4 regions of the Marinomonas sp. HM11-D genome follow, and region 3 is predicted to be linked to each of the others. Evidence: predicted binding sites of a transcription regulator. Region 3 holds the regulator's gene; each other region holds the start of a gene.

Region 1 (3,141 bases), 180 kb from region 3:
GCAACCCCTAGTGTTCCACCTATTGACATGTTCGTCCCCTTCTAGCAAACGCTAACAATCAATTTAAACTCGGCTGTCTACAATAAGACCTGTAGCCATACCCAATTCACTTTGTAATTCTTCAATTCTCGCCGCCAAACGGCGCACTTCTTCGGTAGGAATCTCACGAATCACATCTTCATTCTCAGAATCTAACACCGTAATGACTGGCTTTCCACTGGAGTCATCAACAGAGAATCTTAACTGCCGGTTTTTAGATTCAACCATAGCGTTAATATCTTCCACAGCCTTCTGTAACACCGCTGGGCTATCCTCTACAGAAGCTGACTCTTCTTTTTCAGCTGTTTGCTCTGATTCAGAATTTGAGTTGGTGCCCTTTAATTGTTGAGTCACTACACTAGCAGATGAAGCCAATACACTTCCATCAAATGCTAAAGGCATAGACTTATTTTCAATACTATTTAAAGACATACCCTCCCCCTTCATAAAAATGAAGCTAACAGAGCTAAACCACTCTTGAGTTTAGCTCATATTAGCTTGGGATATCGCTTAGCCTAGCAAAGATAGCGCTGTTTGTGGACGCTGGTTCGCCTGACTTAGGATAGAAGTACTGGCTTGCTGAAGAATCTGGTTACGAGTTAATTCTGCAGTTTCTGTCGCAAAGTCAGTATCCTTGATACGTGAACGCGCAGCAGTCACGTTTTCAACAATATTACTTAAGTTACGAATAGTAGAACTAAAGCGGTTTTGAACCGCACCTAGGTCTGCACGTTTACCATCTACAGCAGTAATTGCAGCATCAATCGTTGCTAACGCACCCGATGCACCACCCACTGTAGAGATATCAACAGCGCCAACACCTAAGCCAGAAGCACCGAAACCACCACCAGTTCGTGAAAGGTTTACACTAATATTTTGGTTAGCATTAGCACCTACAAGGAATTTTGCAGAGTAACCGCCTGTTAGAAGGTTCACGCCACCAAACTGAGTATCAGTCGAAATACGACTCATTTCCGCTATAAGTGCAGTCACTTCTTTCTGTAACGCTGCTCGGTCCGCACTTGAGTTGATACCGTTTTGAGATTGCACCGCCAATTGGCGGATACGGTGTAGCGCAGTTGTTGTTTCTTGTAACGCACCTTCCGCTACCTGAGCAACAGAGATACCATCGTTCGCGTTACGAATACCCTGATTCAAACCTTGAATCTGAGATGTCATACGGTTACTGATTTGCAAGCCCGCTGCGTCATCTTTCGCACTGTTAATACGAAAACCTGAAGACAAACGCTCAAATGAAGTGCTCAAGCTGTTACCAGAGCTCAATAACTGACGTTGTGCATTCAATGATGAAACGTTTGTATTTACATATAAAGCCATAACGACCTCCTAATGGGCATCTGACTGCCCAGCCTTAATAACCACCTAGGTGGGAGATATGGAACCCCACCTCTAGAGTTCCAAATCCTTTACATCTTACCTAATCAGCTTATCGGGTCACTTAAGGCAAACTTTAGCCTTTTTTTTTATTTTTTTTTCACGTTATGGCAAATAATTGCCAAGCCCATCTTTAAACAACAATATTATTGATACTTTTCAATAACTTAACCATTTGGCACGCATTATGCAATTTATCAGTAACTGGGACTACCTCCCCCAGTCGCTCCGTAAAAAGAGCAAAAAAAAGCCAAGCATTAAGCTTGGCTAATATAGTTAGAATGAGAAACTCTAATTATCCCCGTTGGTGGCTGGATGCCAAATCTTACCTCGACCTCCTAATCCACCCCAACGGGTTATTTTTAACCTCCCAACAACGACAACGCTGCTTGAGGACGTTGGTTCGCTTGCGCGAGAATAGTATTACTAGCCTGCTGTAGAATCTGGTTACGAGTCAATTCCGCAGTTTCAGTTGCAAAATCTGTGTCTTGAATTCGCGAGCGTGCCGCAGTTACGTTTTCCACAATGTTACTTAAGTTGCGGATAGTTGAGCTAAAACGGTTCTGCACCGCACCTAAATCAGCTCGTTTACTATCCACTGCAGTAATAGCTGCATCAATGGCAGCTAACGCACCAGACGCCCCCGTCTCAGTAGAAATATCTACAGTAGAAACACCTAGACCCGAAGCACCAAAGCTTGGGCCTGCAAGCCCTGTAGGACTAGAAATATTAACACTGATAGTTTGTCCGGCATTCGCCCCCACTAAGAACTTAGCAGAATAACCACCTGACAACAGGTTCACGCCACCAAATTGTGTAGTAGTTGCAATACGACTCATCTCAGCGATCAAAGCAGTCACTTCTTTCTGCAATGCCGCACGGTCCGCACTTGAGTTAATACCGTTTTGCGACTGAACCGCTAATTGACGAATACGGTGTAATGCGTTTGTAGACTCCTGCAAAGCACCTTCTGCTACCTGAGCAACAGAGATACCGTCATTTGCGTTACGAATGCCTTGGTTCAGACCTTGGATCTGAGAAGTCATACGGTTACTGATCTGCAGACCTGCCGCATCATCTTTTGCACTGTTGATGCGGAAACCAGAAGATAAACGCTCAAAAGAAGTTGTTAAAGCATTACCTGAACCCATCAATTGACGTTGAGCGTTTAAAGAAGAAACGTTTGTATTTACATATAGAGCCATGATTATATCTCCACTCAATTCTAACTTATTCGGTGATACATATTGTTTGTATCTCTTATGATTTAGTTATCGTCATAGGATGTTTTTACTTTAGGAATTTCTTCAATTTTTTTTCTGGAGGCGTAAGATTTAGCAAAAAGACAATATAGGCATCACATCCCAATGAAAGAGCTCAAGCTACAAACCATCTGGCAGCAGTCTGAACACAATGCATTCACAGACTTAGTGCATTTTCAAGGAGCATGGTGGTGTACCTTTAGAGAAGCCTCTACCCACACATCCCCAAACGGCACATTAAGAGTCCTTAAAAGTAACGACGGCTCTAATTGGATGAATATGGGAAGCATCAGCACTAAAGATGCAGACTTAAGAGATCCCAAATTAAGCGTCCGCTCAGATGAGGAGCTTATCTTGATTGGGACCGCCTTCTTTACTAAAGCTAATCCTCAGTATCGTCAGACCTATGCTTGGACAAAGACCAGCGATGGCAACTGGTCCGCTT
Region 2 (3,141 bases), 200 kb from region 3:
CAACCATAACTTTCTGAATACCGTCGGCTATCGCCGTGATGAGCTTATAGGTCAGCATCATCGTATGTTCTGTGATGATGAGTTCTATCGTCAAAATCCTGATTTCTGGAGAAAATTGTCAAGCGGGCAATTATCGAAAGGGCGCTATAAGCGCTATGACAGCCAGGGCAATGTAATATGGCTGCAGGCGACCTATAACCCGATTTTAGATGAAGATGGCAAGGTGCTTCAGGTCGTGAAGTTTGCTTCCGATATTACTGAAAGGGTGTCTATCGCCATGAATGCAGTAGATATGGCCGCAGCGACATCAGAGCAAACCAGCCAAATTACTACCAATGCGGTACAGGTATTGAGTGAAGCGGTGGATACATCACACACCATTGCGGAGCAAGTAAGTCATGCAACGTCTGTAGGTAATCAGCTAATGGAGCAGTTTAAAAATATTGCCGATATTGTGGTGACCATTCGTTCTATTGCAGATCAGACCAATTTACTTGCCTTGAATGCAGCCATTGAAGCTGCACGAGCGGGTGATGCTGGGCGTGGTTTTTCTGTTGTCGCCGATGAGGTGCGTAAACTGGCCAGTAGTACTTCAGTTGCGACCGCTGAAATTTCCAAAGTGGTTGAGCTTAACCATCAATTGATTAAGCAGATTGATACGTCGTTGACGTCTGTTTCAGGCATTGCCTTACATGGCCAAGAAAGTATCAATAATGTGTCGTTAGGTTTGGAAGAAGTAAAACGTGGCGTGGAACAATTCGTGAGTATGGTAGAAGCTATGCGCCCATAACTACCTAATGAATCTATTTCCCAAATGCAACAAAGCCGCTTCGAGAGCGGCTTTGTTGTGTCTATGGCGTCTCCACCAGGACTCGAACCTGGAATCGCCGCTTAGGAGGCAGCAGGTATATCCCGTTTACCTATGGAGACACGATAGATGGAGTATATCAATTCGAGCCTTGGATACCAAGTTAATGCGTCGCTAGCTCACTGTTTTGTAAAGCTTTATTGGAAACGGAAAGGTTCAGGCTCTACCAATGGTATGTTTACTACTAATTGGGCGAGTGCCACCAGAGGCGGTATAGACTTTATTCTTGCGGTTATGGCCCTGCAGCATTTCAAACATGTCTTTATTGCGTTTCTGCAGTGTGCCTAGGATCTGTGCGTTGGTGTTGTTTTCCCGTTTGCAGCGGTCTAACAAGCCATTGCATTCATTGATGAGGTCTTTCAGCTCGTCCATGCCGTCTTGGCTGTCGAGCCATTTTAGGAAATCTGCGTCAGACGGTTTTTTAGGATTGAGAATGCCAAATTTGATTAGCATGCTTTGACGTTTCTCATTGGCGGCATCGATATTGTCGAGCAATACCTTTTTTTCGGAGGCAAGTTGAAGGATGTCGTCAGGTGTTGCGGTTGCTAAGGCTGAGCGCTCTCGAAGAAGAACCTCGGACAACTGTTCAAGGTTCTCTTTGATCTGAGTAAAGAGGGGGGCAAGCGGGATCATAATGAGAGCGAGTGTTTACTTAGCTAAACAACTCGTCCATTGCCATCATATTGCTAGCAAGCTTTTCGGTATCTATCTTGTATTCGCCTGCGGCAATTGCTTGTTTGATTTTTTCTACTTTATCCATGTCCACACTCGCTTCAGAGCCAGAGCCTTTGACTTGTAGAGACTGAGCCACACTGCTTAGTTGCACAGTGTCCTCAGAAAGACCTTCTTTACTGCTAACGCCTGTGTTAGACGACGTAGTATTCGTTTCGTCATTCTTAACACGATCGTTTTTAGTCGATGAGAGAGTTGGTTGTGTACCAACGCCCGAAATGTTCATTGCCATGGTGCTTGCCTCCAGAATTAGTCCGCTAACTCAGTTATCGGTCGCGCGCGTTGAAACTTTAGAAATTATTTTCAACTATTTTTAACTGAAGATAGCAAGTCGCTATTAGTCAGTAGTTTACTAAAACCTCACCATCACTGACAACTTTTCCGTACACAATTCGACCAGAACTGACGTTTTGAACGCGAATCTGTTGGCCTTTCACGCCATCTTCTAGTGCTACGCCATTCATTCTTACCACAATGCTGTTGCTTTGTGCTGTGATCAGTACGTTACTGCCTTTCTTAATCAGGTCTGGTAGCTCGGTGACTTGGTCGGTAATAAAGTTATTGATACGAATGTTGCGTGAAGCAACCAGCCCGTAAGGAGGGTTAGCGCTGGTGTATAAGTGACCTCTTAAAGTCGCCAGATCAATCTCGCCGATGTCGGTATTTTGCTCGCTAATGCGCTCGCCACGAGAGATTGGTGCAATGGCTTTTATGCCTTCTATTAAAATACTTTGTTCAACGGGTACATAAGACTTCCATACCGGATCTTCGCAACTGATGGCATAGGTAGTGCGGTTAACGGCTTCGGGGCGCTGGTTATCAATGGCAATAGGCTGATTGCAATCGGGCAAGTAATCTAGTGCGACTTTATTTTGAACGGCTATGTTGATTCGAGCATTGGGATAAATGCTTTGTAATCGTTTGTATTCAACTTGTTGAATAAATTGTTCTATTTGAGTTTCTAATTGTGACGCACTACTCCAACTGCAAAGAAAAAAGAGTAATATGGTCAGAAGCTTGACGCGACCCATTGTAAATCTCCAAGGATGTCGACTTGGGTTAGTAAAAACAACGGAATCACTCTATCATTTGATGAGGGATTTTCATAATAATAGGGTTTCCCCTGTTATATAGAGCGCAGATTTTAGGAGGCTTTTATGGCCGGAGTTCTCGAGAGCGTAAACCAGCGAACCCAACTCGTCGGAGAAAACCGTCTTGAATTATTGCTGTTTCGCTTAAACGGTAAGCAAATCTATGGCATCAACGTTTTCAAAGTGAAGGAAGTGTTGCAATGCCCTAAGCTTACTAGCATGCCACACAGCAGTCCTGTAGTTCGCGGCGTGGCACATATTCGTGGTGGCACGATTCCGATTCTAGACTTGGGTCTAGCAACAGGGGCTAGCCCAATTGAAAATATCCAACATTGCTTCGTGATCATTACTGAGTACAACCGCCGCATTCAAGGTTTCTTGGTGCGTGGTGTGGAACGTATTGTAAACATGAACTGGAGTGATATTCAGCCGCCACCAAAAGGTTTGTCG
Region 3 (3,141 bases):
AGATCGTCAACTTCGTCCTGGTTATTTAGTACTTCAGGGTTATCATTCTTATTAATCGCTGGCCCATGGCCTCGATCGTCATCACGTTCCTTGTTCTCTGACTCATGCTCGATACCAGAGATGCTATCAACTCGACCGGCAACAGAAACAAGGTGCACTAAACGCTCTTCTACATCGCGTATTAGCTCGTTAACACGTGTAATCACTTGTCCAGTTAGGTCTTGATAGCCTTGCTCTAACAAAATAGTATTTAAATTGTTATGCAAGGTTGTCGCGCTTTCATCCGTGTACTTCAAAAACGCATCAATTCGTTTGTACAAATCGCGAAATTCTTGTGGTGTTAAATCACGCTGAATCAGACGATTCCAATCTTTATGAAGTTCTCGAGCTTGATTTTGCAACTCACTGGCAACCGGCACACTACTATCCACCATATCCATGGTTTTGTTAGCAGCAGAGCTGGTCATCTCAATAACATAATTCAAGCGATCTGAAGCATCTGTGATTCGAGAGCCGGCTTCGGCATCAGAAACGCCGCTTTTCACCATCATGTCTACCGAGTCGATTTGAAAATCTCGAATGGCATCATGCAAGCTACGAGTTAAACAACCAACTTCGTTATAAAAACTTTTATGGCGAGCCTCGCTTAATTCTTGGATAACCTTGATTGCTCCACTAAAGTCACCGACTTCAATTTTATTGAGCAAATCAACCGCACCATCTTTTACGACGGTCTCGAATTCCCCAAGTTTTGACTCGTTTTCACTAGACATTTCCAGCCCCTATTTTGCGGAATCGATACGTTCGAAAATCTTTTCGATTTTTTCCTTCAAGGCCACTGCAGTAAAAGGTTTCACAACATAACCGTTCACGCCCGCTTGAGCCGCAGCAATGATCTGATCACGTTTGGCTTCAGCAGTAACCATTAAAACAGGAATAGTTTTCAGTTTTTCGTCAGCTCGAACAGCTCGAAGCAACTCAATACCTGTCATACCAGGCATGTTCCAGTCCGTCACAAGAAAATCAATTGTGCCTGTTTGCAGAATAGGTAGCGCAGTCGTTCCATCATCTGCCTCGACTGTATTGGTAAATCCCAAATCCCTCAGTAGATTTTTGATGATACGTCTCATCGTTGAGAAATCATCAACAATCAGGATTTTCATATTTTTATCCAATGCAACCTCCACAACCCTTAGGTAAAGTCATTTCTATCATATTCATTAATCTTGCCAGCCACTCAGCCTTGAACGCAAACGCATCGCAGCTTGACTATGTATTTGGCTAACTCGTGATTCACTGACGCCCAAAACGGCACCAATTTCTTTTAAATTCAATTCGTCATTGTAATACAAAGACAACACCAGCTTTTCACGTTCTGGTAAACGGTCGATCTCTTGTGCTAGTTGGGATTGGAAGCCCGCTTCAGCCACTAACTGATCAGGCTGACTGCTTTCGCCCTCAACCTTTATATCCAATTCATGGCTACCCGTCTCACTATCCAACATTTCTTCATAGCTAAACAACTGAGTAGACATAGAGGAATGCAGGATTTCATGATATTCGTCAATACTAATACCCATATGGGCAGCAACTTCAATATCCGTTGCCTCACGACCACTGATGGATTCTACTTCTCGAATGGCACTACTTACCGCTCGGCTATTACGTCGAACTGAGCGAGGCGCCCAATCACTCTTACGCACTTCGTCCATCATGGCGCCACGAATACGAATACCAGCATAGGTCTCGAATGAGGCACCTTTAGTCGATTCGAAGCGTTTGTAGGCTTCAATAAGGCCCATCATCCCTGCTTGTATTAGGTCATCGATATCCACACTGCTTGGCAATCGAGCCAGCAAATGATAGGCGATTTTTTTAACCAGAAAATCATATTTCTGTACCATCGCATCTATCGATAACGTCGCCTTCTTTGTATACATGCTACATCCATCTTTGCGTTGTTATACGCTAAAACTGTAAAACTGTTATCTGAAGTACATTTGCTATCAATGTACTATACAGTCCTCAGAATTTCTCTGCCAAATAACGTAATTTTACGAAACTAACTTCCGTACTTAAGAGCTCCATATAATTGACCGAACTGTTCAGCAGTATAAACCGCTCGGCTAATCAGGTTGTGGGCCCTAGCAGGTTCTATATCATCGGGAATTCTCTGGCCGTCTGCCACATACATAACAGGCAGACCTTCTTCTATCACCACACTGATAGCTTCACCTAACGAGGCAGACTCATCTAGCTTACTTAAAACGCAGCCATCAAGCTGAATTTGAGAATAAACATCCACCACTGTTTTTAAAACTTGTCGTTGGCTGGTGCAAGGTAAAACCAACAGTTTCTTGAGGTAACCCCGTGCACGCTTCATCATAGCAAGCTGACGCTCAAGGTTGCGGTCGCGAGGATTCATCCCAGCCGTATCCACCAAAATCAGCGAATAGTCCGAATACTTATCTAACACTTCATTCAGGTCAGTGTACTCATTGACCACTTCGACTGGTACATTGAGAATGCGACCAAAGGTTCTAAGTTGCTCATGCGCGGCGATACGGTAGGTATCCGTGGTAATCAAAACAACACTTTGTGAGCCATATTTCAACACATACTGTGCGGCAATTTTACCAATCGTTGTCGTTTTACCAACGCCTGTTGGCCCCATAAATGCGATGCAGCCACTGAAGGCTTCGCTAGAAGAACGGATGGGGATACTATCAGCTAAATGTGACAAAGCTTTTTTCCAATCTTCCTCTCGTCCTGTTAAAGAAAGATCTGAAACGATTTTATCAATCACGCGATCCGATAAACCTAGCGTTTTTAGTTGCTCATGGAGTCGTTGATCTAATGTCTGACGTTTTACGGCATTCGCTTGAGCCGCGGCTTGGTGTTTATCTTCTTGGCTTTGTTCGAGCAGTCGTCGCACCTGCTCAAGCTCTTTCTCCATCGCTCGAAGCTTCTCTTCATCTGGAGACGGCCGTACCTGAACATGAGGTCTGATAGAGAGATCTTCTTGAATGGCAGGTTCAGACTCAACGTAACGATTTGGCGGAGCAACAGGGGCTTCTTCAAATACCTCGTACGCTTCCCCTTTTGGTTTAGATTTGGGCGAAGCGGCATTACCACTTAAGT
Region 4 (3,141 bases), 190 kb from region 3:
TTTCAACGAGGCAGTTAAGCTACCCACTTCCGTTACCAAGGAGGTAAATGCCGAAGAATATGAACGGACACCCCCTACCGTGGCTTTATTCTGTAAATCAGCTAGTTTCAGGCCATTATAGTTATCCGACTCCCCATTCTTGTTGTAAGCAATGGAAAAACTATCGCCCAGCTCAGGCTGACCATCCAAACTTACATCAAATCCAGCACTCGCAGCTAAACCAAATTGCTCTAAAATATTTCTGTAATCTGTAATGGTAGCAGGTGTATTAATAGGCACACCTGAACCGCTACCATCAAAAATCTCAACCTCTCCATTTGCGTTAATACTAATACTGTGCGGTGCATTCACATCCAATGCTTTATTTGCTGTAAAGGCACTTGTACTTGTATCAGTCACGCTTGAGATTGAAATCGCCACATCCGACAAATTTGATGAGCTACTTGATACCGCAATCGGAGCAGCCATTGCAAAATCATCACCAGAACGTGCACTCAACCTTAAAGTCGATGCAGCATCCTTAGTGGGAATAAATTGAAAACGATCGCCAGTGGTATAGTCTGCCAAACCGTTAAACGAGATATCAACACCGTAACCAGGCACTGAAATAAGCTCTCCTGTATAAGGAGATGGTACAATATCAACTGTATCTGATTCATTGGTAATGCGACCATCCAGATCATAAGTCACGAGTTGAAATTGGTTGGCTGAGGTCATAACCAACTCATAGGTGTTGGTCAGAACATCACTTGAAGCCCCTGGCGTGATACTGACAGAGATATTTGCATTAGGGTTACCATTACTTGAATTGGGTACGGACTTGATAGTGTCAGTGGCAAACAAATTAATGCCTAGATTTTGATTGACATCCAAACCCAGCTTATTTTGCTCGTTCATCGTATCCGCTAATACCAGTGCCTGCTGACCTAACATACGCTCTGCCGTGGCCACAAACTCGTTACGGAAGGCAATCAAACCGCCCATAGAGCCGCCCAACGCATCCGTCGGGATATTCACTTCATAGCGGCCAAAGCTCAACTCAATGCCTAACTCACCATCTGGGTTCTTAGGATTTGTGGTTAACGCCAGTTGATTGTTATTGCTTTGTAAAACAAGTGGCTGACCTGATGCTAGATTCACCGTCATTAACTTGTGATCATCGTATTTCACTTTAACATCAAGGTAAGCTGACAAATCCTTTACCAGCTGCTCTTGCTGATCACGAAGCTCATTCGCGGAGCTTTTTGTAGTCGATTCAAGCTTAAAGATCTGCTCATTTAGCGATGCAATCTGACTGGTGATGTTATTAATGGACTCAATATTATTGCTAATCTCATCACTCGCTAATTCTCGCTGGTCAGAGACATAACCCGCCAACTCGTTATATTGAGCAGCCAGTTCTTGAAAAGTTGAATAGGCATGAGCACGCGCCGCACTGTCTGTAGGATCGCTATTAACCGTTTGCAATGAGCCGAAAGCCGAATCCAAGTAATTACTAATGGACACACTTTCATCCCCCATGACCGTATCAAACGACGTCATCATAGAATGATAGCTTTCGTAGAAGTTGTGCTTTGAAGTGTCGCTCCAGACTTGCTGGTTAACGTATTGATTAATGATACGACTGGTATCTTGGACCAATACACCGCCACCAGAGCGACTCACCGTCGCAGTTGTCTGACGGCTGTAGCCTTCCGTATCAACGTTTGCCGTGTTTTGACCAGTCGTCGTAATACGTGCAGTACTCGACTGCAACCCCGACAAACCAATGGAATAAAGACTAGCCATGCGATTAACCTCTCAGATACCAAAACGCAAATGCGTATAACTCTATATCGTCAGCTGATGCAATTACTTTACCAAAAAGAAGGATTTCTCATATTGAATTTAAGAGAAATGATAAGGGCTTTTTAACACCTTGTTATAGAAGGGTTTTAAACCATTTACTAGATAGGATATTAGCGATCTTATCGGCGTAATTAGGATCCGTTGCATAGCCACCTTTTTGCAGATAAGCGGCAAACATTGCCGCATCATCGCCGGCTTGCAAGGCATTTTGATACCGTTCACTGGCTTTTAAAAAGTCTGCGTAGTCATCGAAGCTTTGCTCAAAGGAGTCGTAAGCGCGAAACGCAGCCTTTTCCTGCTGTGCGACGCCATCACGAAACTCCAAGGTATTCAATAAAGTGCGATCGCCTGACCAGCGCTGGTCCGCCTTAATGCCGAACAAGTTATAGCTCGGTGAGCCGTCATTTTTAGCCATGGGATACTTGCCCCAACCTGTTTCTAAGGCCGCTTGGGCAAGAATAGCCTTTGGATCCACTCCTAGCTTTTCTCCGGCTTTTTGAGCATGGGGCCACAAAGTTTCAACGAAGCTATCTGGCGTATCAAAGGCTACGTCTTTTACTGAAACAGATGCTTTATCGCTAATACGTTGAGCACTTTCGGTAAGATCTTGAGCTGCCTTTTTAGCGACATTTCGTACTTGAGCCATATCCAATACAGAAAGACGTCGCAGAAAATCCTGCTCAGAGGTACCACTATCATCACTGTTAGAAGCAAAAGATGATCCCATCCCCTTGCCTTGCAATTGACGAACAAGGGACTCAGCTAAACCAATGCCGCCCGCATTTGAAAGTGACTGAGCAAGCTGGGTATCCATCATTTCCGTGTATTGCTTTGTCTGAGTGCTATCAAACAAGCCGCCACCAATATTCTCATTAGCCTGACGCATATTTTTAAACATCATGTTAATGAAGATGGCTTCAAACTCTTGCGCCACTTTCTTGAGCGCTACATCAGGATCTTGCTGGGCTTGGCGTTTCAAATCCGCCAACGAATTAAAGTCAGCAAAAAAAGCATTGTTATCAATTCGACTCATAATTCCTCCAGCTTAGATCACCACAAGATCAGCGTTCAACGCGCCCGCTTGCTTTAAGCCTTCTAAAATCGCCATGACATCACCAGGCGCCGCGCCAACCTGATTCACCGCGCGCACGATATCATTTAGCGAAGCACCTTGAGTAAAGACAAACATATGACCACTTTCGTCATCGGTTGTAATTTCTTGACGAGGAGCCAATTCTTGCCCTGCACCCGGCAAGATATCCGGTTGACCAATTTCAGGATTGGACTTAATCG

Evidence for each region. The regulator FliA, encoded in region 3, starts transcription of late flagellar genes. The targets are predictions, from matches to a motif close to CTAAAGTTNNNNNNNNNNCNGCCGATA.
Region 1: ACOSVP_RS00570 (flagellin N-terminal helical domain-containing protein) is a predicted target of FliA. The motif match lies at 1,488-1,514, and genes of this name have one in related genera.
Region 2: flgM (flagellar biosynthesis anti-sigma factor FlgM) is a predicted target of FliA. The motif match lies at 1,868-1,894, and genes of this name have one in related genera.
Region 4: flgK (flagellar hook-associated protein FlgK) is a predicted target of FliA. The motif match lies at 1,834-1,860, and genes of this name have one in related genera.

The regions. Positions count from the first base shown of each region.
Region 1 covers NZ_JBMMKT010000001.1:126,428-129,568, reverse strand. The annotation lists gene fliD (flagellar filament capping protein FliD) at 1-29, opposite strand, end outside; gene ACOSVP_RS00575 (flagellar protein FlaG) at 64-471, opposite strand; gene ACOSVP_RS00570 (flagellin N-terminal helical domain-containing protein) at 550-1,377, opposite strand; gene ACOSVP_RS00565 (flagellin domain-containing protein) at 1,797-2,639, opposite strand; gene ACOSVP_RS00560 (hypothetical protein) at 3,051-3,141, shown strand, end outside.
Region 2 covers NZ_JBMMKT010000001.1:107,929-111,069, forward strand. The annotation lists partial or broken gene ACOSVP_RS00455 (PAS domain-containing protein) at 1-259, shown strand, start outside; gene ACOSVP_RS00460 (methyl-accepting chemotaxis protein) at 293-790, shown strand; tRNA gene ACOSVP_RS00465 (tRNA-Arg) at 855-930, opposite strand; gene ACOSVP_RS00470 (flagella synthesis protein FlgN) at 1,025-1,501, opposite strand; gene flgM (flagellar biosynthesis anti-sigma factor FlgM) at 1,521-1,832, opposite strand; gene flgA (flagellar basal body P-ring formation chaperone FlgA) at 1,942-2,631, opposite strand; gene ACOSVP_RS00485 (chemotaxis protein CheV) at 2,758-3,141, shown strand, end outside.
Region 3 covers NZ_JBMMKT010000001.1:306,212-309,352, reverse strand. The annotation lists gene ACOSVP_RS01440 (protein phosphatase CheZ) at 1-773, opposite strand, end outside; gene ACOSVP_RS01435 (chemotaxis response regulator CheY) at 783-1,163, opposite strand; gene ACOSVP_RS01430 (RNA polymerase sigma factor FliA) at 1,221-1,940, opposite strand; gene flhF (flagellar biosynthesis GTPase FlhF) at 2,063-3,141, opposite strand, start outside.
Region 4 covers NZ_JBMMKT010000001.1:119,215-122,355, reverse strand. The annotation lists gene flgK (flagellar hook-associated protein FlgK) at 1-1,788, opposite strand, end outside; gene flgJ (flagellar assembly peptidoglycan hydrolase FlgJ) at 1,922-2,881, opposite strand; gene ACOSVP_RS00530 (flagellar basal body P-ring protein FlgI) at 2,894-3,141, opposite strand, start outside.